Regions from separate parts of the Arthrobacter sp. YC-RL1 genome, predicted to be linked through region 2. Evidence: riboswitches for the same ligand, from Rfam matches in the RefSeq annotation. Region 2 holds a riboswitch; each other region holds the start of a gene.
What was found. A riboswitch is a leader RNA that binds a small molecule or an ion and turns the genes downstream of it on or off. The one in region 2 is predicted to bind S-adenosylmethionine.
Positions count from the first base shown of each region.

Region 1: another riboswitch for S-adenosylmethionine. It lies ahead of ATC04_RS15220 (hypothetical protein); the one in region 2 lies ahead of ATC04_RS16670 (ABC transporter substrate-binding protein).
Region 3: another riboswitch for S-adenosylmethionine. It lies ahead of ATC04_RS13555 (bifunctional o-acetylhomoserine/o-acetylserine sulfhydrylase); the one in region 2 lies ahead of ATC04_RS16670 (ABC transporter substrate-binding protein).

Region 1 is NZ_CP013297.1:3,298,832-3,308,482, forward strand. It holds gene speB (agmatinase) at 1-183, opposite strand, end outside; gene ATC04_RS15190 (aminotransferase class III-fold pyridoxal phosphate-dependent enzyme) at 400-1,755, opposite strand; gene ATC04_RS15195 (PucR family transcriptional regulator) at 1,837-3,345, shown strand; gene ATC04_RS15200 (amino acid permease) at 3,412-4,941, opposite strand; gene ATC04_RS15205 (hypothetical protein) at 5,076-5,501, opposite strand; gene ATC04_RS15210 (helix-turn-helix domain-containing protein) at 5,650-6,213, opposite strand; gene ATC04_RS15215 (DinB family protein) at 6,415-7,014, shown strand; SAM riboswitch class IV at 7,089-7,202, shown strand; gene ATC04_RS15220 (hypothetical protein) at 7,218-7,484, shown strand; gene ATC04_RS15225 (VIT1/CCC1 transporter family protein) at 7,540-8,643, shown strand; gene ATC04_RS15230 (LOG family protein) at 8,713-9,651, opposite strand, start outside.
Region 2 is NZ_CP013297.1:3,617,436-3,627,086, forward strand. It holds gene ATC04_RS16645 (NtaA/DmoA family FMN-dependent monooxygenase) at 1-113, opposite strand, end outside; gene ATC04_RS16650 (acyl-CoA dehydrogenase family protein) at 116-1,360, opposite strand; gene ATC04_RS16655 (ABC transporter ATP-binding protein) at 1,405-3,027, opposite strand; gene ATC04_RS16660 (ABC transporter permease) at 3,056-3,943, opposite strand; gene ATC04_RS16665 (ABC transporter permease) at 3,958-4,914, opposite strand; gene ATC04_RS16670 (ABC transporter substrate-binding protein) at 4,926-6,560, opposite strand; SAM riboswitch class I at 6,682-6,773, opposite strand; gene ATC04_RS16675 (biliverdin-producing heme oxygenase) at 7,185-7,853, shown strand; gene ATC04_RS16680 (SDR family oxidoreductase) at 7,948-8,811, shown strand; gene ATC04_RS16685 (sigma-70 family RNA polymerase sigma factor) at 8,953-9,459, shown strand; gene ATC04_RS16690 (zf-HC2 domain-containing protein) at 9,456-9,651, shown strand, end outside.
Region 3 is NZ_CP013297.1:2,922,866-2,932,516, forward strand. It holds gene ATC04_RS13550 (homoserine O-acetyltransferase) at 1-522, opposite strand, end outside; gene ATC04_RS13555 (bifunctional o-acetylhomoserine/o-acetylserine sulfhydrylase) at 525-1,868, opposite strand; SAM riboswitch class IV at 1,958-2,076, opposite strand; gene ATC04_RS13560 (VOC family protein) at 2,250-2,894, shown strand; gene ATC04_RS13565 (hypothetical protein) at 2,981-4,285, opposite strand; gene ATC04_RS13570 (GNAT family acetyltransferase) at 4,411-4,824, opposite strand; gene ATC04_RS13575 (type II CAAX endopeptidase family protein) at 4,845-5,627, opposite strand; gene ATC04_RS13580 (aminoglycoside phosphotransferase family protein) at 5,720-6,574, shown strand; gene ATC04_RS13585 (DeoR/GlpR family DNA-binding transcription regulator) at 6,615-7,394, opposite strand; gene ATC04_RS13590 (copper homeostasis protein CutC) at 7,407-8,114, opposite strand; gene ATC04_RS13595 (carbohydrate ABC transporter permease) at 8,114-8,971, opposite strand; gene ATC04_RS13600 (sugar ABC transporter permease) at 8,974-9,651, opposite strand, start outside.

The DNA.
Region 1 (9,651 bases), 320 kb from region 2:
GCGGGCCCCTGGACGATAGGAGACCCCGGTGTCGAAGGGGATGCCGACGATCTTGATGTCGGCCTGCTGCACCTGGTCCAGGCGGGGCAGGCGGGCGTAGGTGCCGGCACCCGCATAACGCGGAATCTGGGCCGCGTTGATGGGACCCAGGTTGCCGTTCTCTTCAATCCTGATTTCCTTCATGGGAGCATCCTTCCGACAACCCGGACCAGTCCGCAACTAGTTGTCTAATATGAAACTTCAGTTTCCTATTATGCTATTTTGCGATCTGCGCCACGTCAAGGCGCTGGCCGCCGCGAAACTCCGGAGTCCCCGAAACTTCCCGGCGCAACAAAAGGGACCGGCTCCGCCGTCCCGGTCAGGGGCGGCGGAGCCGGTCCGCAGGCCAGCGGCGGGCGGTTAGCCGGCCAGCTCGACGATGTTCTGCGCAAGCACCTCAAGTCCGTCGCGCAGCAGCGCTTCGCCGATGACCAGCGGAGGCAGCAGGCGCAGCACGTTGCCGTGGGTGCCGCAGGTCAGGGTCAGCACACCCTGGGCGTGGCAGGCCTTGGAAACGGCGGCGGCGAGCTCCGGACGCGGGGCCAAGGTGCCGCGGTCGGCGAACTCGACCGCCAGCATGGCGCCTCGGCCGCGGACCTGGGCCACCACAGCGGTGGATTCAAGCAGCGGCTCCAGCACTTCGCGGGCCACGCGCTCGATCAGTTGGGCGTTTTCCAGCAGGCCGCCGTCCTCGAACTGCTCGAAGACCGCCAGCGCGGCTTCGCAGGCCAGCGGGTTGCCGGCGTAGGTGCCGCCCAGGCCGCCGGCGTGCGGGGCGTTGAGCAGCTCGGTGCGCCCGGTGACCGCGGACAGCGGGACGCCGTTGGCCAGCGCCTTGGCGGTGAGGATCAGGTCGCCGGCCACACCTTCGTGCTCGGAGGCGAACAGCGTGCCGGTGCGGCCCATGCCAGCCTGGATCTCGTCGATGACCAGCACGATGCCGTACTTGTCGGCCAGCTGGCGCAGGCCCGGGATGAAGCCGGCCATCGGGACGATGAAGCCGCCCTCGCCCTGGATCGGCTCGATCACCATGGCGGCGAAGCTGCCCGGGTCGTTCTCGATGAGCGTTGCCTCCACGGAGGCCAGCGCCGCCTCGACGCCGCCCTCGACAGCGGGGCGCAGCGGGTTGGCCGACGCGGCGCGGATGACATGCTCCGGCATCGGGCCGAAGTTCAGCTTGTACGGGTTGACCTTGGCGGTCATGCCCATGGTCAGCAGCGAGCGGCCATGGTAGGCCTCGTCGAAGACCAGGACGTTGGCGCGGCCGGTGGCGGCGCGGGCGATCTTGACAGCGTTTTCCACGGCTTCGGCGCCGGTGGAGAACAGTGCGGTGCGCTTGTCGAAGTCGCCCGGGGTGTTGCGGTTCAGCCAGTCGCAGACCTGGGTGAAGGACTCGTATTCGGTGACCATGAAGCAGGTGTGGGTGAAGGCTTCCAGCTGCTTGGCCACGCGCTGCGCCACCCGCCGGTTGGAGGCGCCCAGCGAGGTCACGGCGATGCCTGAGGCGAAGTCAATCAGGCGGTTGCCGTCGACGTCCTCGATGATGCCGCCGTCGGCGCGGGAGACGAAGACCGGCAGGGTGATGCCCAGGCCGCTGCTGACCTGCTGCACACGTTCCTCGTGTAGCTGGGTGGAGCGCGGTCCCGGAATGGCGGTGGCCAGGTAGCGGGTCTGGGTCAGCGTTTCGGCGTCGCGCGCCGCAAGAGTTTCGGTCATGCATCCAACGATAGAAATCCATGTGACACGCGTCATTAGCTTTTATGTCCAACGAGCGGTAAATGATTGGATAATTTACCCATGATCACCTTGCTGCAGTTGGGGTCAGAGCTCGGAAACGAGTTTTTCCCCGCCGATTCGACCACCTTCAGCGCCGCCCCGGTCACCGGCGTGCACATTTCCGAGCTGGAGGATCCCACCACCTATCTGGAGGGCGGCGAACTGCTGCTGACCACCGGCATGCCCTTCGGCCATTCGGCCACCGCCTCGCTGGCCTACATGCAGCGGCTGAAGGACAAGGACGTCAAGGCGTTGGGCCTGGGTCTCGGCCCGTGGCTGGACACGGTTCCGCAGCACGTGATCGACGCCTGCCGGCAGACCGGAGTGGAACTGGGCATCGTTCCGGACGGCGCGCCCTTCCAGAGCGTTTCGCGTGCCTATTGGCGGCTCTCGGCCAGGGACGACACGGTGAACCTGATGAGCTCCTTGGGTACCCAGACCGCGCTGGCGCGGGCCGCGATCCGTTCCGATGCCATCAACGCGGTGGTGCGCGGGCTGGCGCAGGCGCTGGGCGGCTGGGCCGCGTTCCTCCCTGACGACCCGCAGCCGGCCACCGTTTACCCCGCTTCCGCGCAGGGCTTCGTGCCCCTGCTGCGTCAGGAGTCGCAGCGTTTCCCGCGCACCGGCATGCCCTCGGCGTCCACCTTCGGCATCAACGGCCAGGCCGTGGTGCTGTATCCGATCCTGGCCGGGACCAGGATCCACGGCTTCCTGGGGGTGGGCTCGGGACGCACGCTGACCAAGGCCGACCGGCAGATCATCATGACCGTGTGCATGCTGCTCTCGCTGCGCGCCCGCCAGCGTGAGCTGATGGTCAGCACGAATGCGGCCCTGGGCGGAGCCACCGCCAAGCTGCTGCTGCACGGGCAGCCTGAATCCGCCCGGCTGGTTGCCCAGGAGGCTGGCATGGACGAGTTGCCCTCCCGGGTCAGGGTCCTGGCGCTGTCCGTGGGCGACGAGGCCGAGGCCCGCTCCGCAATCCAGTCCCTCGGCGCGCTGCCGGCGAGCGCCGCGCTGCCTCCGGTGGCGGATGCCGCGGCACGCTGCCAGTTGCGCTTCACGGATGATGCGGTGCTCTACCTGCTGCTGGACGAAGCCCAGCTGGGCAAGGCCCCTGCCGCCCCGGCGCAGGAACCGGACGCCGGGGCCAGGGAGAGCGCACGGAGCCTGCGTGCGGTGCTCTCCGCCCCGCTCACGCTGGCCGAGCTGCCGGCGAATCTTCCGGCGCTGCGCCAGGCGCTGTCCGGCGCCCCGGCCGGGGAGCTGAGCGACGCCGGGGCGGACTTAGACGCCAGCGCGCAGACGTGGGTGGAGGCGCTGGCCGCCTACACCCGTGCCGACCTGCTGTCGGCCGTCACCCAGTACCTGCGCCACCGCGGGCATTGGGAGGACGCCTCGCGCGCGCTGGGCATCCACCGCAATTCGCTGCGCCACCGCATCACCGTGGCCGGGGACCTGCTGGGCATCGATCTGGATGACCCGGATATCTCGGCGTCGCTCTGGCTGGCGCTGCGCCGCAACCAAGGCTGAGCCGGACCGGCAAGCCCTGCGGCGCGGCAAAGCCCCGACCTTCCGGTCGGGGCTTTCCTGTCGGTTTTAGCGTTTCGCGTCGGTTGCCTGCCGGCGTCGCCCCCTGCGGGAGGTGGCGGCCGCGCCGTCGGGTCCGATCGCGCCCAGCTTGGACTGCTGGCGGATGCTCAGCAGGTGCAGCAGTTCTTCTTCGGCATTCTCGCCGGGCTGGACGCCGCGCGGGACCCGGAACAGGAAGAACGTTCCCAACACCCACCATGCGGCGAACAGGGCCCACGGCTGCCAGGTGATGGCCGCCGGCATGCCCGGCAGGTACAGGGAGATCAGGCCGGCGCAGAAGAGCACCGACATCACGCCGATCACCTGGCCGAAGTTGCCCTTGCCGCCGATGCGCAGCGGGCGGTCCATCTGCGGTTCGCGGCGGCGCAGGATCAGGAAGGCCACGCCCACCAGCAGGTAGGCCACGACGATGGACGGCGAACCGGAATCGACCAGCCAGCCGAGCATCGCGGTGCCGAAGAACGGAGCCAGCACGGACAGACCGCCGATGAACAGCAGCGCGTGGTGCGGGGTGCGGTACTTCGGGTGCAGCACGGCGAACCAGCGCGGCAGCATGCCGGAGGTGGCCATGGCGTACATCAGGCGCGAGGCGCCCATGAGCAGCGAGTTCCACGAGGTCAGGATGCCCGCGATGCCGCCGGCAATCAGGATCTTGGCCATGATCTCGGAGTTGAACAGCGCGCCCATGGCGTCCGCGGTGGCCATCTCGGAACCGGCGATCGCCGCCGGGCCCAGGCCCGAGGAGGTGGCCAGCACCACCATCACGTACCAGGCGGTGGCGATCAGCACGGAGATCACCACGTACTTGCCGATCTTGCGCGGCGGGATGTCGCATTCCTCGGCGGACTGCGGGATGACGTCGAAGCCGACGAACATGAACGGAACTACGATCATGACCCCGAAGAACCCGGCCAGTCCGTTGTCGAAGAACGGTTCCATATTGGCCGATTCGCCGCTGGCGAAGGAGCCGGTGAGCAGCATCGCGCCGATGATGAACAGGAAGAGTACCACGAAGGTCTGCACCAGGCCGGCGGTCTTGATGCCGCGGATATTGATCCAGGTGATCACCACGGCGCCCAGCACACCCACGAGGGCCCAGGTCAGGTAGACCTCGGAGCCGGCGATGTCCCAGAGCTTGATCTGCGAGAGGTTGGGGAAGATGTACTGCACCGACTTGGGCAGCGCGACCGCTTCGAAGGCGACGATGGTGATGTAGCCGCCGACGATGGCCCAGGACCCGGCGAAGGACCAGCGGGCACCCATGGCGCGCAGCAGGTAGTTGTGCTCTCCGCCGGCCTTGGGCATGGCCGCGACGAGCTCGGCGTAGGTCAGGCCGACGACCGCCATGATGCCGCCGCCGACCAGCATGGCCAGCGAAGCGCCGATCGGGCCGGCGGTGGTGATCCAGTCACCGGTGAGCACCACCCAGCCGAAGCCGATCATGGCTCCGACGCCGATGGCCAGTGCGTCCCACTTGCCGAGAACCTTTTTGAGTCCTGGCTCAGCGCCCTGCTGGTTCGCCGCTGCTTGCGTCATGGCAACCCCTTTCAAAATAATGATGTGGATCACATTACGAAAGAGGCGGGGAGAAATCCTTGGACGAATAAACCAAAGGGAAAGTCAAAAGTTCCAAAGAACGCGGCGCGGGATGGCGTCCTTCCGGCCGATGATCAGGCTTTTTTCGCCGAGGTGGCACCCTTGACCATCGCGCGGTCGACTTCATGGATTCCCAGGCAGAATCCAACCGAAAGGATGATCGACTTGATGGTGAGCTCGCTGATGTCGTCGGGAACATAGACCAGCTGCACCGGTCCGGCTAGGACGATCAGGACCAGAGCCCAAATGTTGTAGGCCCAGGACGTCCGGGCCTCCATCATTTCCGGATGCCGCGCCCGGCGGCGGATCGTGCGCACACCCAGCATGATGATGACGACCGCGAGAATGGCGGCGCCAAGGAAAAAGAAGTTGCGCTGGGTCCGCAGCCACGCAAGGGTCGATCCGACCAGGATGCCGACCAGGGCCGAAGCCCACCAGCTGATGGAGCGCAATTCGTGCGGTTTGGACTCCGCGCTTCCGGTGGATTTACCAGTCGCCATTGCACTCCTTCCTGTCTTCACTAGCCTGCATGCGTCGGCGGGCACTATTCCAAGAATACGCGGTGCAGTGGCCAGCCGTGAACGCGGCGCCTCTTCGCGGCAGGCTCTGTCCGGGGAGTCACACCACACCGGGAGCCACTGCACAGACTCAGAGAATCAGGGTCCAGAGCACCACGGCAGGTTCATCGCCGGGGTTTTCCCAGCTGTGCGGTTCCCGCCCCGGAAAGGTCATGGTGTCCCCCGCAGCGAGCTCGACCACCCGTTCGGGCAGCACCAGCGTGAACACCCCGGAGGCCACGTGCAGCACTTCGAGCTCGCAATCCACCGAATACAGTTCGCTCTCCCCCTTGCCCCGGGGTTCCACTTCGGCGCGAATGACCTGGACGCGCTTTTCGCCGCGCGGGGTGACCAGCTTCTCGGTGATGCCCGAGCCTCCCAGCGAGATGCGCGGCGCATCCCCCAGTCGCACCAAAGTCGTGTCCGGTACTTCGAACAGGGTCCCGACCTCGATCCCCAGCACCTCGCAGAGCTTGAGCAGCGTGGAGACCGACGGACTGGTCAAGTCGCGTTCGACGCGGGAAAGAAACCCCTTGGTCAACCCGGAAAGCTCGGCGACCTGGTCGATCGTCATGTGCTGCTGCTGGCGGACGCCGCGCAGCCGTGCTCCGATGTTGATTGACGAGCCTGAGGGTTCGACGGGCAGAGCTTTCATCCGTGGGGCACCTGGACCTGTTCACTCGAAGGATAGGCAGCGACCGCGGGAGTGTACTTCTGCCGGCCGCTCTGCGTCCCCAGTTTACCAATACGCAACTTCCGGCCAACCGGAGCGGAAGAATATGACACCTTGGCTTCGGTGGCTTCCCATTTCCTGAAGCGGGTTCCCCGAACCGTGGCCTGCACCTACACTCGGTCCATGGACGACACCCCGAACAGCACCGCGGCCAGGCTGCGCGAATACCTGAACGACGCGCGGCAGGCAGTCATCTTCAAAAGCCGGCAGCTCGGCGAGGAGCTGGCCCGCCAACCCATGACCCCCACCGGCACGCACGTGCTGGGCGTCGTGCACCACCTGGCGATCACCGAGTACGGCTACTTCGGTGCGTGCCTCAATCGGCCGGTCAACGACTCCTACGTCCAGCAGCTGCTGGACATCGACGACCCGCAGGCGGATTTCATTCCGCCAGCCGATGCCAGCGCGCAGCAGGTCATCGAGCTCTACCAGCGGGCCATCGCCTTCGCCGAGGCCGGGTTCGACCAGCTGGAGCTCGCCTCCCCGGCCGAAGTCCCCTGGTGGGTCCGCCACCGGCACACCACCCTGGAACATCTCATGGTGCACATGATCGCAGAGACCTCGCGCCATGCAGGCCATCTGGACATCGTCCGCGAGCTCCTGGACGGCCAGGTCGGGCTGCGCGCGGAAGCGCCGAACCTGCCGGACTACACACCCCGGCAATGGCAGGACCAGCGCGACCGGCTGCAGCAGACCGCGCAGTCCAGGCGCGGCTCCGACTAGCGCTTCGCGCGGAGTTCATATTACGGAATGAAACTTCACGACTTAATATTGCGGCGGTAGCATCGACACTGTTGCTTCACGAGACGCGGCGCCAAGCTCCGACTGGCCGCGCACCAACCCCAGGTTCATGGGTGGTTCGGATGAAGAAGCGGTCCGGGCATCGACCGATGCGCGGGCAAGAGCTCAGCGAGAGTTGTCGTGTCATGGCATTTTCCGTCCTCCCCATCATCGATCTGCAGACCGGACAGGTGCAGTTCACCGTGCAGGACCGCTGGTACACCCGCTACGTTTCAGACCCGGCGCACCTTGAGCGGCTGATCACCCGTTCCTCCCGGCGCCCGGTCTTCGATCCCGCGGCCGGCGAGCTGGTGGTGTTCGTGGCGTCCGCCGGGCAGCCCGATGGGCGCAGCCTTGCTTTTAGGCTTGCCAAATTCCCCGGCACCATCTCGCTGGCTAAACTGAGAGGCTGAACAGAATCCCGGGTTTCGTTGAGAAATCCCAAGCCGTAGGAGAGTCATCCTCGTGATGTCACACAGCCCCACGACTGAGCCCACCCCCGCCCAGATCCGCCGCTGGCGCAAGTACGTTGCGGACGAGGTCGCCGAAGGCGCCATCTACCGCGCGCTGGCCCAGAAGAAGACCGGACAGGAAAAGCAGATCCTGCTGGGACTGGCCGCGGCGGAAGAACGCCATGAGGAATACTGGCGCACCAAGCTCGGGGCGCATGCCCGCCCGGTGCGTCCCTCGCTGCGTCGCAGCTTCCTGCGTTTCCTCGCCCTGAGCTTCGGCTCGGTGTTCGTGCTCGCGCTGGCGCAGCGGGCCGAAAGCAGCACCCCCTACGCGACCGATGCCGACGCGTCGCCGCAGATGGCCGCCGACGAGCAGGTCCACGAGGAAGTCGTCCGCGCCCTGGCCACCGCGGGCCGCGCGCAGCTGTCGGGCAACTTCCGCGCCGCGGTCTTCGGCGCCAACGACGGCCTGGTCTCCAACCTGGCCCTGGTCATGGGCATCGGAGCGACCGGTGTTTCCTCCGGACTGGTGCTGTTCTCCGGCATCGCCGGCCTGCTGGCCGGCGCGCTGTCCATGGCCGCCGGCGAATACGTCTCCGTGCGTTCGCAGCGCGAGCTGCTCACGGCTTCGCGTCCCACTCAGGTGACGCTCACCGCCGCCCCTGACCTGGATTTGGACGCCAACGAACTGGTGCTCATCTACAAGGCCCGCGGCATGACCGACGAGGATGCCGAGCACCGCGCTGCAGAACGCATGGGCCTGTTCACCTGCGACTGCAACCCGTCCTTCTCGCTGAACCCGGAAGCCCGGGCCGAAGAGCTGGCGAACGAGCACGAGGAACTGGGCTCGGCCACCGGCGCCGCGGCGACCTCCTTCTGCCTGTTCGCCTCCGGAGCGGTCATCCCGATCCTTCCCTACATCTTCGGCATGTCAGGCCTGGCTGCGATCATCACCTCGGTGCTGCTGGTCGGCGCCGCGCTGATGATCACCGGCGGCATTGTAGGGCTGCTGTCCGGGGCCTCGCCGATGAAGCGCGGCCTGCGCCAGCTGGCCATCGGCTGGGGCGCCGCCGCAGTCACCTACTGCCTCGGCTTGCTGTTCGGCACCAACGTGGCCTGAGCCCCGCCGGCTCGATGAGCCATTCCCACGGCCGCCGCCTGCTTCACCAGGCGGCGGCCGTTGCCGTTCTCAGAATCTGGTGCGCCGGCGCAGCGACTGCATGCCGCCGATGAATTCCACCGCTTCGGCCACCGAATCGACCAGAGCGATCTTGTCCTCCATGATCTGCTCGGCGGCCAGCGCCTTGAGCAGCTGCCAAGCCGGCAGTGTGCGGGTCCAATGCTCGCGGCCGACCAACACCAGCGGCACCACCCTGGCCCCGGTGGCGTAATAGTTCTCGCAGGCGTCCTGGAAGATTTCCTGCACCGTGCCGGCGGAACCGGGCAGCACCACGATCCCGCCGTTGGATTGCTCCAGCAGCAGCGCCTCGCGGGTCGCGTTGGCGAAGAACTTGGCGATGTGCGTGGCGAACAGGTTCGGCGGTTCGTGCCCGAAGAACCAGGTCGGAACCCCCAGCGAGGTGCGTTCCGAGGGAAAGCGGGCCTTCACGGCGAGCGCGGTGCGCGCCCAGCCGGTGCGCCGGTGGATCGCGTCCGGTTCCGCCGCCAGCATCTGCAGGGCCGTGGAGATCTCCTCCCGCCCGCGGTCGGCCAGCCAGGCACCGGCGTTCGCCGCTTCCATGGCTCCCGGTCCCCCGCCGGTGGCCACGGCGTATCCGGCGCGGGTCAGCCGCGCCCCGAGGTCCAGCGCCTGCGCGTACTGCTCGGTGCCTCGGCTCAGGGCGTGCCCGCCCATGACTCCGATGATCGGGGTGTCCTTGAAGGCGCCGTCGTAGACCTCGGAGATCAGCGCCTGCCCCACGTGGTGGTCGTGCAGCGTCGATGCCATCGCCTGGTCGTCGCTCAGCAGCTGGCGCGGACCGTGCTGCTGCGAGTAGGTGTAGATCCGCGCGTCCGGCACATGCTCATAGGTCTGCGTGCTGATTCCCTCGTACAGTTCCTCGGGGGTGTACAGCCCGCGGTCGCTGGTGCGGAAGGGCAGCTGCTCCCCCGAGTCCATGCACAACCC
Region 2 (9,651 bases):
AACTTGTGCTGCTCGGCCTGAGGGTGGCGCCACATGCCGCCGAGGATGTGGCTGGAGGTGTTCATCAGGAAGGCCGAGAGTAGGAAGCGCGGCCGCGAGTCGAAGGTTCCCATGGCTACTTGGCTCCCTTGGCTTCGCCGATCGAGTGCAGGCCCGTCGGGATGGTTCCGTTGATGAAGTAGTCGCCCACCGAGCGGGCCTTGAAGGCGACCGGGTTGTGGGTGGCGACGGTGCGGGCATTGCGCCAGAAGCGGTCAAGCGACTTGGAGGTGGAGACCGCCGAGGCGCCGGTGACGTCGAAGAGCTCGCTGGTGGCGTCCAGGACCAGCTTCGGGGCCGCCACGTGCGCCTGCTGCACCGCGAGCTCGGCGCGCAGGAAGGCGGACTCCGCATCCAGTCCGAGGCTCGGGTCCAGTGCGGCGTCCAGGTCTCGGGCCGCCGAGACCACGATCGATTCCGCGGCGAAGACGTTGGAGGCCAGGCGTCCCACGAGCTCCTGGATCTGCGGGTCGTCCTTGAACAGCGCGCCGGAGCCGGTGTTGAAGGTACGGGTGCGGGTGGCCACAATGCGGGCGGCTTCGTTGCGGGCGGCCTTGCCGATGCCGACCAGCACCGAGAGCAGGCACAGCTGGAAGAACGCGGGCTCCAGGGTGGAGGCCACCTTGCGCTGGATGATGTTCTGCTCGTCCACCGCGACGTCGGTGAAGATCGCGGTGCCGGTGCCGGTCAGCGGCTGGCCGAAGCCGTCCCAGTCGTCGAGGATCTCAACGCCCTGGGCATGGCGGTCGACCACCGCGTACTGGCGCCCCTCGACGCCGTCCGTGGTCGCCATGACAACTACCCAGTCGGCGAAGATCGAGCCGGTGGTGTAGTACTTCTCGCCGCGCAGCACCCACCCGGCATCGGTCTTGACGAGCTTGGTGTTGGTGCTGCCCAACGCGTTGCCGCCGCGCTCGGTGGCGGCATTGCCGAAAATCTCCCCGGCGAGCACACGCGGGAACCAGCGATCCTGGAATTCCTGCGGCTGCAGCGCAATGGTTTCCACGAAGGAGAAGTGGCTGCGCAGCAGGTGCGACACATTGGAGTCGGCGGCCGACAGTTCAATGAGCAGGCGGAAAAGATGCTCGTGGCTGACCGGATCCCCGCCGTGGCTTGCCGGCACGCGCAACGTGGTGAATCCGGCGTCCTTCAGCCACTGGACCTGCTCGAAAGGCAGGATGCGCTGCTGTTCGCGCTCCCGGGTGCCTTCGGCGATACGCGCGAATACCTCGCTGAAGCGGGCCGAGAGCTGCTGGTAGGCGGCTTCGCTGCCGTACGGTGCGGTAATGGTTTGGGTCGATTCCAGGGCGTCGGTGCTCATAGTATCTCTTTCGGAATTCAGTGAAATAAGTGCTTCGTGGATGTTCAGCAACTGCGCGTCTCGGCGAGTTCGCGCAGTACGTGGCCGGGGTTCGCTGCCAGCAGTGTTCGGGTGTACTCGTGCTGCGGGTCGGAGAAGACCTGTGCGACGGATCCGACCTCGACCAGTTCGCCGCCGCGCATCACGCCGACCTGGTGGCTGATGCGTTCAACCACGTGCAGGTCGTGGGAGATGAACAGGTAGGTGAGGTTTTCCTCGCGCTGCAGCGTATCGAGCAGTTCCAGGATTTGTTCCTGCGTCAGGACGTCCAGTGCGCTCAGCGCCTCGTCGAGCACCAGGATCTTAGCGCCGCTTGCCAGTGCCCGGGCGATGGCCACCCGCTGCCGCTGGCCGCCCGACAGTTCGCCGGGCCGCTTGGAGGCAAGCTCCGCACCCAGATTGACCTGTTCCATGAGCTGGGCCACGCGAGCGCGACGCCAGGCCGCGTCGCCCAGGCGGTAGTTGACCATTGGCTCGGCGATGATCGCTTCGACCCGCTGCCGGGGATCCAGCGCGGAGTCCGGGTTCTGGTAGACCAGCTGGGCTTCGCGCCACAGCGCGTAGCGCTGCTTTCCTCCGATGCCGGTCACCTCGTTGCCGTTGACTCGCGCGCTGCCGTTGCTGGCTTCGAGCAGGCCCATGATCATTTTCGCGGTGGTGGATTTTCCCGAGCCGGATTCGCCGACCAGAGAGAACGTGGTCCCCCGGGCGACGTCGAAGGACACGGAAGACACCGCAGTATGGGCCGCAGTCCCCTTGCCGAAAACCTTGCCGAGGTTCGCGACCGAGATCGCCAGGTCATCGGTGCTCCGCGTGTCCTGCTGGTTCGCGGTGGCGTAGGCCTGGTCAAGCAGCGCCTTGGTATACGGGTCGATGCTCTGGGAGACCAATTCCGCCACGCTCCGGTCTTCGAGGATGCGCCCGGAGTTCATGACCAGGACGCGGTCGGCGATATCCGTGGCGACGGCCAGGTCGTGGGTCACGAACAGCACGGTGGTTCCGTTTTTGCGTGCCAGCGACACGAAGATCTCCAGCACGGTCCGCTGCACGGTGACATCCAGCGCGCTCGTAGGCTCATCGGCGATGAGCAGCTTCGGGTTCAGTGCGAACGCAATGGCGATCAGTACACGCTGCTTCAACCCGCCTGACAGCTCATGCGGGTACTGCGACATCCTGCTTTCGGCGCGGTCAATGCCCACGCTTTCCAGCAGCTCGATCGCCTTGGAACGCCATTGGGCTTTGGGGACCGAACGGCTGGGGTGCAGCCTGAACACCTCGATCACCTGGGAGCCGATGGTCTTCACCGGGTCCAGGGAGGCGCCCGGGTCCTGCGGCACCAGCCCGATGCCTGCCCCGCGGATCTTGCGCCATTCGTGCACGTTCAACGTGGTCACTTCGGTGCCGCCAAAGCGCACGCTGCCGGTGCTTTTGGTGCCCTGGGGCAGCAAACCGATCAGGGACTTGGTCAGCGTCGACTTGCCGGAGCCGGATTCGCCGACGATGGCAACGATCTGCCCGCCGGGAATCTGGAGGTTGATGTTGTCCGCGGCGATGGTTCCCTGCGCGTACTGGACCGTGAGGTCTTCAATCCGGATCACCGGATTGGCGGTATTCTGTGGGGCATTCATGGATCTCTCCTTTCAACCGGGTACGGCGCTAGAAGCGGAAGACTTTGTTGACGGCTCGGCCCAGGGTAGCCATCAGCATCACTGCGGCAACGATGACCAGGCCGGGAAGGGTGGTGAGCCACCAGGCGACGGAAAGGTACTGCCGTCCCTCGGAGATCAGCAGACCCCACTCCGGCGTCGGCGGCGGGGAACCGAAGCCGAGGAAACCGAGCCCCGAGATCGCCAGGATTGCCGCGCCGAGGTCAACGGCCAGCAGCGAGAGCACCGGCCCGATCACGTGTGGAATGATGTGTCGGCGCAGAACGGTGAAGTATCCGCCCCCGCTCATCAGCGCGGCCTGCACGAAGTCCCGGGAACGGACCCGGAGCACCTCGGTGCGCACCAGCCGTGCGAAGGCTGCAATGGAAGCGATCCCGACACCGAGTCCCAGCGACAGCGGGCCGGGTTCGGTCGCGGTCACCAGGATCAGGGCGATCAGGAACGCCGGGACTGCCAGGATGACATCCACCAGGCGCATGGCCGCGCTATCGGCAAACCTGCCGGCGGTTCCGGCAAGCAGTCCGAGGATCGAACCGACAATGCTGCCGATCAGGCAGGCCAGCCCCGCGGTGAGCAGCGTCTGCCGGGTTCCGTACACAACTCGGGAGAAGACGTCGCGTCCCAGGTGATCAGTGCCGAACAGGTGCTCGGAGCTTGGAGCCAGGAGCTTGTCCGCCGGTACTCCGGTGATCGGGTCGTGGCCGGTGAACATCGAGGGAATCACGGCCCACAACAGCACGATGGCCAGCGGAACCAGGACCCACCACCGCGCCAGCCGGCGCATTGCCGCGGAGGATCCCGAGGTCCGCGCAACCGGCTGTTCTGAAGCGGCCAGGGGCGCGGCGGTCGTTTCGACGTTGTCTGCCAGAAGGCTCATGGACTTTTCCTTCCCTAGGCCGCAAGCGCGCGGGGCGAACCGGAGCGGGCGGTGATGATGCGCGGATCGAGCTTCGGATGGATGAGGTCAACCAGCAGGTTGACTGTTGTGAACACGACGGCGGTCAGCAGGACCAGCCCCTGGACCAGCGGGATGTCCTGGACGGTGACCGACTGGAGAATCAGCTGGCCCAACCCTGCACGGGCGAAAACGGTTTCGGTGATCACCGACCCGGCAAGCAGCGTTCCGATGGTGATGCCGGCAATGGACAGCGCGGCGGGTGCGGCGTTCTTCAGCGTATGACGGTAGAAAATCCACGATTCGCTGGCTCCCTTGGCCCTGAGCACGTCCACGAATGGCTGGGTGTTGACTTCCTGGACGCTCTTGATGAGCACCTGGGCGATGGGTGCGCTCAAATGCACCGCCAGAACGAAAATCGGGACCGCCAGCGAGAGGAAGGAAGCGTCCGGGAACAGCGACATCACGCCGAGCTGGACCGCCAGCAGCTGCAGCAGCACCAGCCCAAGCCAGAAGACCGGGATGGAAACCATGAGCGGCGGAAGATTCAGCAGCAGGTTGCGCAGCTTGGTGCCGCGGGCCAGGGTGGCCGCGGCCGTGAGCGCCACAGCCAAAACGACCGCGACAACGAAGGCCGAGCCTGCCAGCACCAACGTTGAACCGGCGACTTCGCCGATGCGGGCGGATACTTCAGAGCCGCTGGACAGGGAGTATCCCAGATCTCCGCGCAGCAGACCGAGTAGCTGGGAGAAGTACTGGACAATGACCGGTTGGTCGTACCCGTAGTACTCCTTCATCTGCGCGATAGTCGCCGGATCAGCTGCCGAGTCCGAGTTCAGGAAAATCGTCACCGGGTCGTTGGGAAGCGACTGAACTGCGATGAATACCGCGGTGTAGGCAAGCCAGATCACCAGCAGGGCCTGGCCTACGCGCTTGGCAATGTATCCGCCCATGGCTTCGACTCCTAGCCTTCGCTCTTCCAAGCGCCCTGGAAGATCGGGGCGGTACCGGAGGTGAACTCGACGTGGGCTGACTTGTTCGCGCCGTAAACCTGGACCTCGTCCCACAGTACGAGCGTCAGGGCCTTGTCCAGCACCAGTGCACGCTGTTCTTCTTCGACCAGCTTCAGATGCTCTTCTTCGCTGGTTGCCGCCTGTTCCTTGGCGAAGAGCTTGTTCAGTTCCTCGTCGGAGTTCAGGGTCTGGGTATTGTTGGCCGGCGCGTACACCGGGCCGAGGCCGCCGAGGGCGAACTGGCGGGTGCCGAAGAATTCGACCTTGTCGTCGACCAGTGCGTTGACCAGGAAGGTGTTGTCGGCCGCGCGGTTGACCAGCTTCACGCCAAGGTCGCGCCACTGCTGCTCGATCAATTCGAAGGCCGGCTTGATGACAACCGAGTTGTTCGAGGTGGCCACCGTGATTTCCAGCTTTTCGCCGTCCTTCTCACGGATGCCGTCGGCGCCGACCTTCCAGCCTGCTTCGTCCAGGAGCTGCTTTGATTTCTCCGGGTTGTAGGCGATTTCAGAGGACAGGTCGACGAAACCCGGGGCCTTGTGGTTCAAGATCGATCCCGCCACGACGTAGCTGTCGGACAGCACGGTGTCCTTGATGGCTTGGCGGTCGATTCCGACCTGCAGCGCCTGGCGGACCTTGGCGTCCGCCAGCTTGCCGGAGCCGATGCGCACTGCTGCCTGGTTCGTGGTCAGGTCCACTCCCTGCGCGGCGAAGACCTGGCCGCCGTTGGCTGCCAGTACCTGCTCGTCCACCGGCTGCAGACCTCGGACCAGGTCGACCTGGCCCGACTGGGCGGCGCCGGCGCGGCTTGCGACTTCAGGCAGGTACTTGACCACGAGGGAGTCAAGGTATGCGTCGCCCTGGTTCGGGGCGGTTTCCGGGGCCCAGGCGTAGTCATCGCGGCTGGTGAACACCACTTCTTCGTCCGGCTTTTCCGATTCGAAGACAAACGGGCCGGAACCGACGATCTTGGCGATGGCTGACTGGCCTGCATTGTCCAGCTTCAAGGTCTTCGGGGAGACCAGGCCTGCGGCGACCGAAGAAGTAGCGCGCAGGAAGTTGGCGTCGGGACGCTTCAGCGTCACCTTTACCTGGTTCTCCCCCACGACCTCGGCCGACTTGTAGGCGCCGAAGTCCACGTTTGGAGCGATCTGTGCATCTTTGATGCCCAGACCCAGCGCGTCAAGATTCAGCTTAACCGCTTCGGCATTAAGCGCGGATCCATCCGAAAAAGTCACTCCGTCGCGAATGGTGAAGGTGAATTCCGTCTGCTCCTTGTTCGCTTTGAAATCCTTGGCAATCCAGCCCACCAGCTTGCCGGATTCAACGTCGAAGTAGGTCAGGCGGTCAAGGACCGAGTTCAGCACGTTGGCCTTCTCGTAGAAGCGCGCTGCCTGGGTCTGCCAGTTGTTGATCGGGGTGACCTCGGCGAAGGTGAAGGTGCCGCCTTCAACCGGTTCGCCGGAGGCGGTCGGGGCGCCTTCCGCTGGGGCGGCAGTTGTCGAGTTTCCGCCGCAGGCAGTCAGCGTCAGGCCTAGGACGGTGACAAGGGCCGCTGCTTTCAAGCTCAGGTGCGAAGTACGCATCTTCGTGTGTTCCTCTCGGTGTTGGACCCGAGGATTACGCCTGATGTTCAACGATCCGCTTGTAGCGAGTTCGAGGGAAGGCAGAGATCTCCCCTTAAAGGACCGTTGCGAAATCTAGCAATCTCCATCGGTCCTGGCCTTAGCACCGCTCCCGATGTCGGGTGGTTGCTGCGACGTCAACGAGCCAGGTCTCTCAGTCGCTCTGGATGGTGTGGTGTCCAATTTCTTGAACAATTTCAGTGTCGAACACGGAGTTGAATATGACCAAGCGTGACGTAAGTAAAACGTCATGAAACCCAGCAACGGTTATCAACGCTCTTGAAACGAGTCATTTTGCACGTCACAAAGCGTCTTGTGACGATTCTTGTCGACAGCTCTGACAAATTCTTGACTCGGCACCAGGAAGCAAGATCTGTTGCGGCTCCATGGATGAAGGAGCTAGTTGGACAAAATCGCGATATCAGCGACCACGGCCCGCCCTTCCCAAGCCGATGCGTCCGCCGTCCGGTGAACACGGAAATCACCGTCTCCTGCAGAATGGAACAACCCTCGATTGAAACCGGAAATTAGGTTAGCTTAGTAAAAAATTTCGCCATTCCAATCGCGCTAAGAAAGACGGGCAACATGAGCGCCACCGACGCAACACAGTTTTCCGCCCGGCTTCGCAGCGTCACCCAGGAAGATCACCACGCCGCAGAATCCAACGACTTCATCACCAAGTTGATGGGCGGGGAACGCTCGGCACGCGACTACATGTTGCTGATTGCCCAGTACCACTACATCTACGGTGCGTTGGAAGAAGAAGTCCGGGTGCTTGCCGCGGATCCGGAACTTCGCGAAATCTTCGACGCGGCACTTGAACGCAGTGGGCAGATTGCAAAAGACCTGGATGTCCTGCTGCCGGCCCACGGGTTGAAGGAGATCCCAGCGGCGTTGCCGGCCACCGAGGCCTACGTTGCGGCAATCCGCGCCTCGGCGGCGGAACCGGCGCGCCTCGTCGCCCACCACTACCTGCGCTACCTGGGAGACCTGTCCGGCGGCCTAGCCATCGGAAAGCTCGTATCCCGCCACTATTCCATTTCCGATGAAGCATTGAACATGTGGAAGTTCGAGGCCATCGACAAGCCAAAAATCTACAAGGATTCCTACCGCGACAAACTCGATGTTTTCGGGGCGAACACCTCGCATGCCGAAGCGGTGCTCGACGAGGCGAAGCGCGGGTTCCAGTGGAACAAAGCGATCTTCGAGGACCTGCTGAAGGCAAGCGCCAGCGAGCTGAGCGCCGCATCCTAGGTTTTCGGACGTTCTGCACCGACCTGCCACCGGCCGCGGGAATGCCTTCGGCCGGCACGTCGTTGGCAACGGTAACCGTCAACGGAGGAAACTCATGAAGATCGCAGTCGCCGGAGCTACCGGAAAACTCGGCACCCTCGTTATCGATGCGCTGTTATCCCGGGGCGCCCCAGCGGGCAGCCTGGTCGCGCTCGGCAGGTCCCCGCAGAAACTCGCCGCCTTGGCAGCCAAGGGCGTGGAGACCCGCGTCGCCGACTACAACGCGGCGCACACGCTCGTCGCGGCCCTCGAAGGCGTCGACAGGCTGCTGCTGATTTCCGGCAGCGACGTGGGACACCGGATCCCGCAGCACGAGAACATCATCAATGCCGCCCGTCGTGTTGACGTGTCGATGATCGCCTACACATCCATCGCCAATGCGCGCACCGGAGCGCTGAAGCTGGCGGCCGAACACGTGGCCACCGAGGACCTGCTGGCGGCCTCCGGGGTCCCCTATGTCCTGCTGCGCAACGGCTGGTACACCGAGAACTACACGGACCAACTCATGGGCTACCTCAACAGCGGGGTGATCCTCGGCGCGGCAGGAGAAGGAAGGATCAGCGCCGCCACCCGCGCGGACTTCGCCGAGGCTGCAGCGGCCGTCCTGCTGGATGAGCAGGTTGCCGGGGGAACCATCTACGAGCTCGGCGGAGACAAGCCCTTCACGCTCGGCCAGCTGGCCGGAGCGCTCGGCGCCGCCACCGGGCAAGAGGTCACCTACCGAAATCTGGACCCGCAGACCCTGGCCGGCATCTACGAACAGTCCGGAATTCCCAAGGTTTACGCCGAGATCCTGGTGGACACCGACGTGCGTATCCGCGACGGCGCCCTTGAGGTGCACGGCTCGGACCTCGCCCGGCTGATCGGCCACGCACCCACCCCGCTGGGCAGGGCCATCAAGCAGGCCCTGAACAGATAGGCACGGCGCCTTCGGCCCCGGCGAGCGCACGCCGGCTGATTGCGGATATCCTTGGCCTGGATTGAACGAAATGCCCGATTCGCTCGTGTATCAGGCATGAGCGAGAATCAACTCGGAAAATCCCGGCCGCGAAAGGGGCGCGTGACAACCAGCGATGACGCCACCCTGCGGCTGCTGCATGAAAGATACGCGCAGCCGCTGTGGCGTTATGTCTTCTCACTGACCAGGGACTCGTACCAGGCGGAGGACATCGTCCAGGAGAGCCTGCTCAAAGCCTGGAATTCCCCGCGGATTCTCGACGAGCCGGTGGAAGAGGTCCGCGGGTGGATGTTCACGGTGGCCCGCAACCTGGTGATCGACCAGTCCCGCAGCGCACGCTCACGGCATGAACGCAGCATCGAACGGCTGCCTGATCAGCCCGCCGAGGATCACGCCGACCAGATTTTCGACGAGATCCTCATTCATGACGCGCTCGCTGCGCTCAGCGAACCCCACCGGCAGGTGGTGGTGCTGGCCTACTACGGCGCCTACAGCACGCAGCAGATCGCAACGGAATTGGGCATCGCGGACGGAACCGTGAAGTCCCGGCTGCATTATGGGACGAGGGCCTTGAAGCTGGCCCTCCAGGAACGGGGAGTAACACGATGAGCGAGCATGAGAAGTTCGCCCAATGGGATGCCGCCTATGTGCTGGGCGCGCTGGAGCCGGCCGACCGCCGGCTGTTCGAAGAGCACTTGGAGAACTGCGAACGCTGCCAAGGCGCCGTATCCGAGCTCAGCGCGCTGCCGGGCTTGCTCTCGCGCGCGCACGACCCGGAAGAGGTGACGACCCTGGTGCCGC
Region 3 (9,651 bases), 690 kb from region 2:
GAATTCAACCGCGTATTCCAGGGCCCGGGCTCCGCCCATGGACCCGCCGAGCACGGTATGCCAGCGCTCAATTCCCAGCTGCGTAGCCAGCCTTTGCTCCAGCCGTACCGAATCCTTGATGGTGACGAACGGGAAACGCGAACCCCACGGCACACCTTGCTCATCCAGCGATGCGGGGCCGGTGGATCCATTGCAACCGCCGACCATGTTCACCGAGACCACGAAGAAGCGGTCGGTGTCCACTGTCAGGCCGGGGCCGACGAAGTCCTCCCACCAGCCGTCGGTCTGCGAATCGCCCCGGGAGACGTGGGCGTCTCCGGTCAGGGCGTGCATCACCAGCACTGCGTTGCTGCGCTCGGCATTCAGCTCCCCCCAGGTTTCGTAGGCCAGGGCCACCTGCGGCAGGTAGCCGCCGAACTCGAAGGAGTACTCGCCCACGGACGCACGGCGCAAAATGCCGTGGGTCCCTTCGGCGAGCTCTTCGGTGCCGATGGTGTCTTCGGTAGTCACAATGGATGCCATGCCTAGCGGGTTTCCTGCAGTTCCTTGCCCTCAAGGGCTGCGACCGCCTGGAACCCAAGCTCGAGGTCGGCCAGGATGTCGTTGATGTTCTCCAGCCCGACGCTCAGGCGCACCAGTCCCGGGCGCACCCCGGCGGCCAGGCGCTCCGCGTCGGAGAGCTGGGCGTGGGTGGTGGAGGCCGGGTGGATGACCAGCGAGCGGACGTCACCCAGGTTCGCCACATGGGAGTGCAGCTGCAATGCGTCCACAAAAGCCTTGCCGGCTTCGACTCCACCGGGCAGGTCGAAGGCCAGCACCGAGCCGGCGCCCTTCGGGCTGTACTTGCGTCCGCGCTCGAACCACGGCGAGGATTCCAAGCCGGCGTAGGCCACAGCTTCCACATCCGCGCGGGCTTCGAGCCAGTTCGCGACAGCGGAGGCGTTCTCCACATGGCGTTCGATGCGCAGGGACAGGGTCTCCAGACCCTGGGCGATCAAGAACGCGTTGAACGGCGCCGGGGCCGAACCCAGGTCGCGCAGCAGCTGTACGCGGGCCTTGAGGATGTAGGCCAGGTTGGCGCCGAGGATGCCGTTGACGCCCAAGTCGCGGGCGTAGACCAGGCCGTTGTAGGACTCGTCCGGGGTGTTGAAGCTCGGGAAGCGCTCGGGATCCTTGGAGAAGTCGAAGTTGCCCGAATCCACGATCACGCCGGCGATCGCGGTGCCGTGGCCGCCGAGGAACTTGGTGGCCGAATGGATCACGATGTCCGCACCCCATTCGATGGGACGGATCAGGTACGGGGTGGCCAGGGTGCTGTCAACCAGCAGCGGCACGCCGACCTCGTGGGCGATCGCGGAAATGCCCTCGATGTCCAGCACATCCTGGCGCGGATTGGAGATGGTCTCGCCGAAGAACGCCTTGGTGTTCGGCTGGACGGCGTCGCGCCATTCCTGCAGGTTGTCCGGGTCGGAAACGAAAGTGACCTCGACGCCCAGCTTCTTCAGCGTGTGCTTGAGCAGGTTCTGGGTTCCGCCGTAGAGGCTCGGGCTGGCCACCAGGTGGTCGCCGGCCTCGGCGATGTTCAGGATCGCGAAGGTGGTTGCCGCCTGGCCAGAGGACAGCAGCAGTGCGCCCACGCCGCCTTCGAGGTCGGCGATGCGCGTTTCCACGGCCTCGGTGGTCGGGTTGCCGATGCGGGTGTAGATCGGCTCCAGCTCCTGCAGGGCGAAGCGCGCTGCGGCGCTTTCGGCGCTCGGGAAGACGAAGGACGTGGTCTGGAAGATCGGCAGGGAGCGAGCACCGGTAACCGGGTCAGGGCTCTGTCCTGCGTGGATCTGACGGGTTTCAAACGACCAATTGTTGCTCATGGCAGCCTCCAAAAGTTCTGTAACTATGGGGGTACACCACTGAACACACACCACCGGGAAGAACCTCAACGAGGTGCTGCCAGAGGGGTAACCCGCGCTTGTCCTTGACGCCGAGCGGCTCAAGGGCCAGGTCTTCACCCGGGGCACCCCACCGCGGTTGGAGGGTTGCCGCCCAGTAAGCCGGGGCTTGTTACTGGGACTCATGACCTGCCACCAGTGTGCCCGAAAATCGAATATCTTGGCAACCCGAGGCCGGATCCAGAGTCTCAATCGGTCATATTCACGTCCGAGCGACGTCTTATTGCACAGAATTCGACAAGAGTCCAGATCTTAGGATCACCTAAGTAGAGACTGGGATCACATTGTTGTCATGATTGGCACATGATGAGGCTAGATCACGTTACGTACGCATGCGGCCCGGATGGGCTGATGCCAACCGCTGAAAGAATTGCAGAGTCCCTGGGCCTGGAATTCGTCAAGGGAGGCGTGCATCCACGGTTTGGAACTCGCAATGTAATTTTCCCGCTGAAGCACAACCAGTACCTTGAGGTCGTCGAGGTACTGAACCATCCTGCCAGCCTCAAGGCACCTTTCGGACAGGCCGTGCGCGCGCGCTCCGAGCTGGGCGGCGGCTGGATGGGTTGGTGCGTGTCATTGGACGACCTGAGCGGAGCGGAAGAACGCCTGGAACGCAAGGCAGTTCCCGGGAACCGCAAGTTCCCCGACGGCCGCGAACTGACCTGGCAGCAGATCGGCATCAAGGGCCTGATCGCGGATCCGCAGGTGCCCTATCTGCTGCGCTGGGACGACGGCACCGAGGACCTGCATCCGTCGCGCGCGCTGGAGCCTACCGGTGAAATCAGCGAGATCAACATTGCAGGATCCCGCGAGCGCGTGCTTGAATGGCTGGGGCAGCCGGAGAACGTGAATCTCGGACCGGTGACCACCAAGTACCAAGCTCCCAACGGGACGCCGGGCATCCTGTCGGTAACTTTCAATACCGCCAAGGGCACGGTCGTTCTCTAGGAACATCGGGGACCACAGCACAAGATAGGCGGGGACAATGGAGTCCCCACCTACCTTTGCTTGTTAATTGGACGGTTGGTGCAGCCCTAGGATCCGGGTAGCTGCACCAGCTGGCAGTTTTCGACTCCCGCGGCCGCCCGTTTCACCCAGCTGATTTGGGACTGCTCGTCCAGCGCGTTCAGCGCGTCGAGCTGCTCAGACTGGGCTGAGTCGACGAATTCCCGGTCTGCCTTTGTAGTCCACCATTGGTACAGCAGGTTGGACTGCGCCCACATGTGCCGCTGCGCTTCGGTAGCGGCACTCGAGGTGCCAACAATGCCGTGGCTCGCCGCAAGGCTGCCCAAACATTGTTCGGTGGGGTTGACCGACATTTTCATGGCCAGATCCCACTTGACGGTTTCCGGGGAATAGCGGTCCTCGAAGCCCAGCAGCAGACCGCCGGTTGCCTCGGCATGGGCCTTGCTGCTGGTGATGATGCGCGGCTGCTGGATTCCTGTGGCCTGTTCCAACTGGCCGACACCCGCGGTGATGTTAGACCTCCAGTCGTTCCAGTGCTCCGCTTCCCCGGGCCAGAAACAGTACTCGTGCCCGTCGCCGGGTTCTTCGCAGCGTAGCTCGGAGGTGCGGCTGAGCTGCTGCTCTTCGCCCGCATCCTGCGCCGCCAGCGCCCCGCCGCCCCAGAGCACTGTCAGCGACAATGCTCCGGCCACGGCCAGCGCGCGACGCGCCATTCGGTTCATGTTCTGCGCCTTGACGCAGATGGCCAACACGCCCAACATCGACCAGCCCAGATAGCACAGGGCGACTGCCTGGATGACTATGGGATTCGGTGCCGAATCCCGGGTGCAGCACTCTGAAAGCCCTGCCATGTTGCTCAGCATGGGGCCAGGGGCCACCAGGGAAAGCAGTTGCAGTCCGGAGAACAACACGATGCTCAGCCCGATGGCCAGCTTCGGGGCGAACAGCAGTCCCAGCCCCAAACCGCCCAGGCACAGGCCCAGCATCATGAGCATGGAGAGCAGGAATAGTCCGGGGTCGGGGACGAACACTTCGCCCATCCGGTACATCACCGTCGCGTAGCCCAGCAGGTAGGCGCTGGCGCCGACAACCAGCGGGGGCGCCAGCAGCTGCAGGGCGGTTGCCGCGATGCGGTGCGGTCCGCGTACCCGGCGCAGGGCCGCGATGCCGAAGCGGCCGCCCACCCATGCGGCGTAGGTGCCCAGCACGACGCCGCAGAAGAGCATGCCGAAGGAGGAGGCGACGCTCAGGCCTTCCCTGCTGGTATGTTCGGTCTCCACCGGAACCAGCAGCGCCAAGAGCTCGGTGAAGATCAGCATCGCCATCAGCGCGAGGCAGGCCCGCGACTTGCTCCAGAGTTCGGCGAACTGCATGTCTTCCCTTCGAGTTCCTGACGGATGCTCTCTCATCAGGAAGTCTTTCATCAGATTGGCGGATATTTTGTACCGGAGTAACTTTATCCGCTTTTTCTGGACGTCCGCTTCAAATACCCTGCTGGTTAGGGAACCAGCCGTTTGCCCAGCACTGCGACGTTCAGGCGTTCGAAACCGAGTTTTTCGTAGAACTGCGTAACCGAGTCATTGCCGGCGCGGACCATCAGCTGGACCTTGACGGTTCCCCGGGCGCGCAGCCATTCTGCTGCCGCTTCGACGATGCGCCACCCGCAGCCCTGGTCCTGCAAGTCGGGGTCGACGGCGACGTAGTAAAGCCAGCCGCGATGCCCGTCATCTCCGGCCATGGCGGTGGCGGCCAGCCGCTCCCCCTGGACGAGCGCCAGGATGGTGGACTCAGGGCCCGCGAGGGCCTTGCGGGCGTCGGCGTGCGGATCGTTCCACGGTCGGGTCAGCCCGGTGTGTTCCCACAGCGCGACAGCCCGCTCGACCCAGGCCTCGGAAAGTTCGATTAATTCCATGTCAGAAGGCTATGGGAAGGCTACGCGCCGATGCCAATCGCCGGTCCGAGCAGCAGGTAGCCGACGAAGCCGATGGCATCGAGCAGGAAGTGCGCGATCACCAAGGGCATGACCCGGGCGTAGCGGTGGTAGACCCAGCCGAACACCACACCCATGACCACGTTGCCGATCATCGGCCCGATGCCTTGGTAGAGGTGGTAGCTGCCGCGGATCAGCGCCGAGGCTAGGATCGTGGTCCACAGTCCCAGCTTGAGCTTGCGGACGTAGGTGAACAGGAAGCCGAGCATGATCACTTCCTCCAGCACCGCGTGGCGTGCGGCCGAGAGCATGAGCACCGGGACGCTCCACCAGTAGTCCCCGAGGTTCGCGGTGGACAGCGCCGTGGTGATGCCCAAAGCCCTGCCCGCAGCGTAGACTCCGAGGGTTCCCAGGCCCATGGCCAGGAACAGGCCGGCGCCCAGCAGCGTATCCCGCCCGGGTTTGCGCAGGTCGAAGCCGATCATCGACACGGTGGTGCCGGTGCTGCGCTTCATGAGATAAAGCGCCAGCAGCACGGGAACCAGGGCGAAAACGATGTCCAGCAGCTGGTAGGCCAGGTCGAAGTACTCGCGGGTGCTCAGCGGGTTGTTCATCGAGGTCGTCTGCTCGGACAGCGGCGCCTTGGTGACCTTGTCGGCGAAGCTGATGATCGAGTACACCGCGCTCTGTCCCAGGCACAGGGCCATCACCAGCGCGATCTCGATCTTCAGCGTGCGCCGGTCCACGGTTTGGGTGCTGGTCTGTGCATTCACGTCTTTGATCATAGACCGCGCACGCTGTGCGGACACCCAGCGATCGGGACGCCATGCGATAGCCTGAAGAAGCTGTTTTCCCTGATCCGCGAAGCGAGTTGCCTGTGTCCCGTCCCGCCACCGAAGCCGAGATGAACCTGGGCACGATGCTGCGCCCGGACCTGCCCTGGGAAGGAGGGGTCGTCAACGAGGGCGGACAGTTCCACACAGTGCTGCTGGCCAACGAGCAAGCTGTCATCCGCATGGCCCGTACACCCCAAGCCAGTGCCCAGATGCCGCGCAGCGTCCGGCTCCACCGGCTCCTTGCCGAGCAGCTGGATTACCTGCTTCCCACTGACTGCAGCGACATCCTGACCATCGACGGGCTATCTTCGGTGGCCACCGTATTCGTACCGGGGAGCGCCCACGAACCGCATAGCGGAGACCCTGCGCCACTTCGCCGCTTGGTTCGGGAGCTGGCCGAGGTGCACCTGCAGCCGCTGGAAGATGAACTGGCCGAGCCCTTTGCATTTCGAGGTCCGTGGACGCCGGCGCGCCAGCAGAAATGCTTCGATGCGCTTCCGGAAGAGCTCCGCTCGGCGTCCGCGCTCCTGTGGGATCAGTTGGATTACCTGGCGCAAAGCCCAACCAGCTTGGTCCACGGCGATCTCGCTGGCCACAACATGCACTGGGTGGACGGGAAGCTGGTCGGAATCCTGGACTGGGATCTTGCCTGCGCCTGGGACCCTGCGTTGAATACGGCCTACCTCTCCTTGTGGCATGGGCAGGACCTGATCGAGCAGATTGCCCCGGATGCCGAGCAGGCCCGCAGAGCCAGGATCTGGCTGGGCCTGATGAGCCTTGAACGGCTCTCCGACACGCTCACGCGCAGCGACAGTCCCCGGCTGGACAAGCTCATGCGCAAGATCGGCCCGCGCATCCTGTCCGCGGCCGAGGCGGCGGGCTCCCGCCCGCGTTAGTCTGCCGGGCTTCCGGTCGGGTCCTGCCATGCGGGTGCGGCTAGCCGAGGACAGGCATGCCCCCGGCGGCCAGGGCCTTGCGTTGGGCCGCGGTGATTTTGGCGTCGGTGATGATCCCGGTGAGGTGTTCGGTATCCAGGATGACGAACGAGCGTTGGCCGATCTTGGATGAATCCACCACCACGAAGCTGCGCGCGGACTGCCGGATCAGCTGTTCGTTGACCGCCGCTTCCATCTCGTCGCCGACCATCGGGCCGGTGTCCGCATCCAGCCCATTGACCCCCACGAAGGACAGGTCGAGGGTGATCTTCGCGAGCGAGGACTGCGCCATGGGGCCGACCAGCTCGTAGGAGCGGTCGTTGAGCACCCCGCCGGTGACCATGACCCGGATGTGCGGGCGCACCGCCAGCAGCGAGGCGATGTTCACGGCGTTGGTGACCACTGTCAGGGTGACCCGCCCCGGCTCCCCCACCAGTTCCTGGCGCAAGCCCAGCTCGGTGGCGATGGCCTTGGTGGTGGTGCCTCCGGACAAGCCGACCACCATGTCCTTGCGCACCAGCGCGGCGGCGGCCTTGGCCACCTGGGCCTTCTCTTCGTCGTGCTCCTCGCGCTGGTAGCGCGAGGGCAGCTCGTAGGCCACGGAGTTGGAGACCGCTCCGCCGTGGGTGCGGGTCAGCAGCGAGGCCGCGGCCAGTGAATCCAGGTCCCGGCGGGCGGTTGCCGGGCTGGTGTCCAGCTGCTGCACGATCTCATCGACGTCGATCTGGCCGCGGCTGGCCAGCAGGTCGAGGATGTGGTTAAGCCGCTCCTCGCGTTTCATGGATCCTGCCCCTTACTTGGTCAGTGCGTTCAGCGTGCTGCGCAGCTGGCGCACCTGTTGCTCCGACACCCTGATGGTGCCGGCATAGTGTGTCTTGGCGGAGAAATGCACGGCAGCCGCACCGGCGCCGCGCGCCGGGCCGATGTCCTGCGCCCTCATGCCGCCGCCGGCCATGATCTGGATCCTGCCGGCGGCCGCCTGCGCCATCCGGGCAATGACCTCCAAGCCCTCGCCGGCGGCGTCTCGCCCTCCACTAGTCAACACTCGGTGGATGCCAAGTGCCAAAAGCTGTGTCACGGAGGCCACCGGATCCGCGCTGGCGTCGATGGCCCGGTGCATGGTGATTTCAAGCTCCGGATTCACCTCCAGGCCGGCCGCGGCCATCCGTGCCACGGCTTCCAGGTCCACCGCGCCTCCGGCGTCCAGCGCCCCGAGCACCAGCCCGTCCACGCCGGAGCGGGCCAGCCGCCTCGCCTGCCGTTCCATGACCCGCAACTCCGCGTCCTCGTAGTGGAAGTCGCCGGGCCGGCTGCGCAGCAGCGCGTGCACCCCCAGCGCCGGGCGGTGTTCCAGGATGTCGTCCAGGACTTCGGGTCCCGGGGTGATGCCGCCCAGTTCCAGGGCTTCGCAGGCCTCGATGCGGTCAGCCCCGGCGGCCGTGGCCGTCCGGGAGCACCGCCCGCTGGTGGCGACGATTTCCAGGGCCGTGCTCGGTTCCATTACTTCACCGCTCCGGCGGCCAGGCCGCCGATCAGGCGCTTCTCGATGAGCGCGAAGAGGACGATGACCGGGACGATGGCCACGATGGAGACGCCGAAGACGTACTGCCAGGCGGTGGCGTACTGGCCGACGAACTTGGTCAGCGCCACGCTCAGCGGCTGGTTCTCGGCGGTGGACAGGATCACCAGCGAGGCGGCGAATTCATTCCAGCAGGACACGAAGGTGAAGATCACCGCGGTGACGATGCCCGGCCAGACCAGCGGCAGGTTGATGGTGAACAGCACACGCAGCTTGCCGGCGCCGTCGATCTGCGCCGCCTCGTCGATGCTGCGCGGCACCCCGGCGAAGAAGGAGTGCATGATCCACACCGCGAAGGCCAGGTTGAAGGCCGCGTTGATCAGAATCATGGCCAGCCAGGTGTCGTTCAGATCCCAGGCCAGCATCTGCTTGAACAGGCCGGCGGTGAGCACCGCCGGCTGCAGCATCTGGGTGACGATCACCAGGAACATGAACACCATCTTGCCCGGGAACTTGAAGCGCGCGGTGAAGTAGGCGGCCGGGGTGGCCACCAGCAGCACCAGCAGGGTTGCGAACACGGAGATCACGATGGTGGAGATGAGGTTGTAGGGCACCGGGGTTTCCGGGGTGTCCCACATGCTGACGTAGTTGGACCACTGCAGCCCGTCCTGCGGCATGAAGCTCGGCGGGATCTGCAGGATTTCGGCTTGGGTCTTCAGCGAGCCGATCATCATGGTGCCGTACGGGATCAGGAAGACGATAACGACCACCAGGCCGATGATCATGCGGCCGATTACTGTCTTGCGGCTGGCGCGGTCTTCGGTATCGAGGAAAGCCACGATCACACCTCCTGCATCGGCTTGACGGTTTTGACGTAGATGGCGACGATGACCAGCACAATCGCGAAGTTCACGACCGACAGGGCCGAGGACAAATCCAGCCGGCGGTCGAACTGCAGGACCTTGAAGATGTAGGTCATCAGCGTGTCGGCGCTGTTGCCCGGGATGGATCCGGTCATGACCTTCAGGATCGGCAGGTTGTTGAAGACGTTGATGATGTTGATCAGCACCGCCACCGCCAGCGCGGAGCGCAGCTGCGGCAGCACCACGAACAGGTAGGTCTTCCAGCGGCCGGCCCCGTCCATGCGGGCGGCTTCCAGGGTGTCGCCCGGCACGGCCTGCAGGCCTGCGAGCAGCGTGTAGGTCGTGAACGGGATCGAGACGAAGATTGCCACGACCACCGAGACCGCCATGGCCGGGATCGCGTTCTTGGTCCAGCCGAAGCCTTCGTCCATGAAGCCGATCTGCACGAAGAAGTGGTTGAAGATGCCGTAGTTCGGGTCCAGGCCATAGTAGAACACGGTGGTGGTCATGACGACGGAGGCGGCCCAGGGGACGATCACCGCCATGCGCACGATGGTGCGTCCGGGGAATGGCTTGGAGAGGAACTGCGCCAGCGCCAGGGAGATGACGACGGTGATCAGCACGACCGAGACCACCCAGAAGAAGGTGTTGGCCAG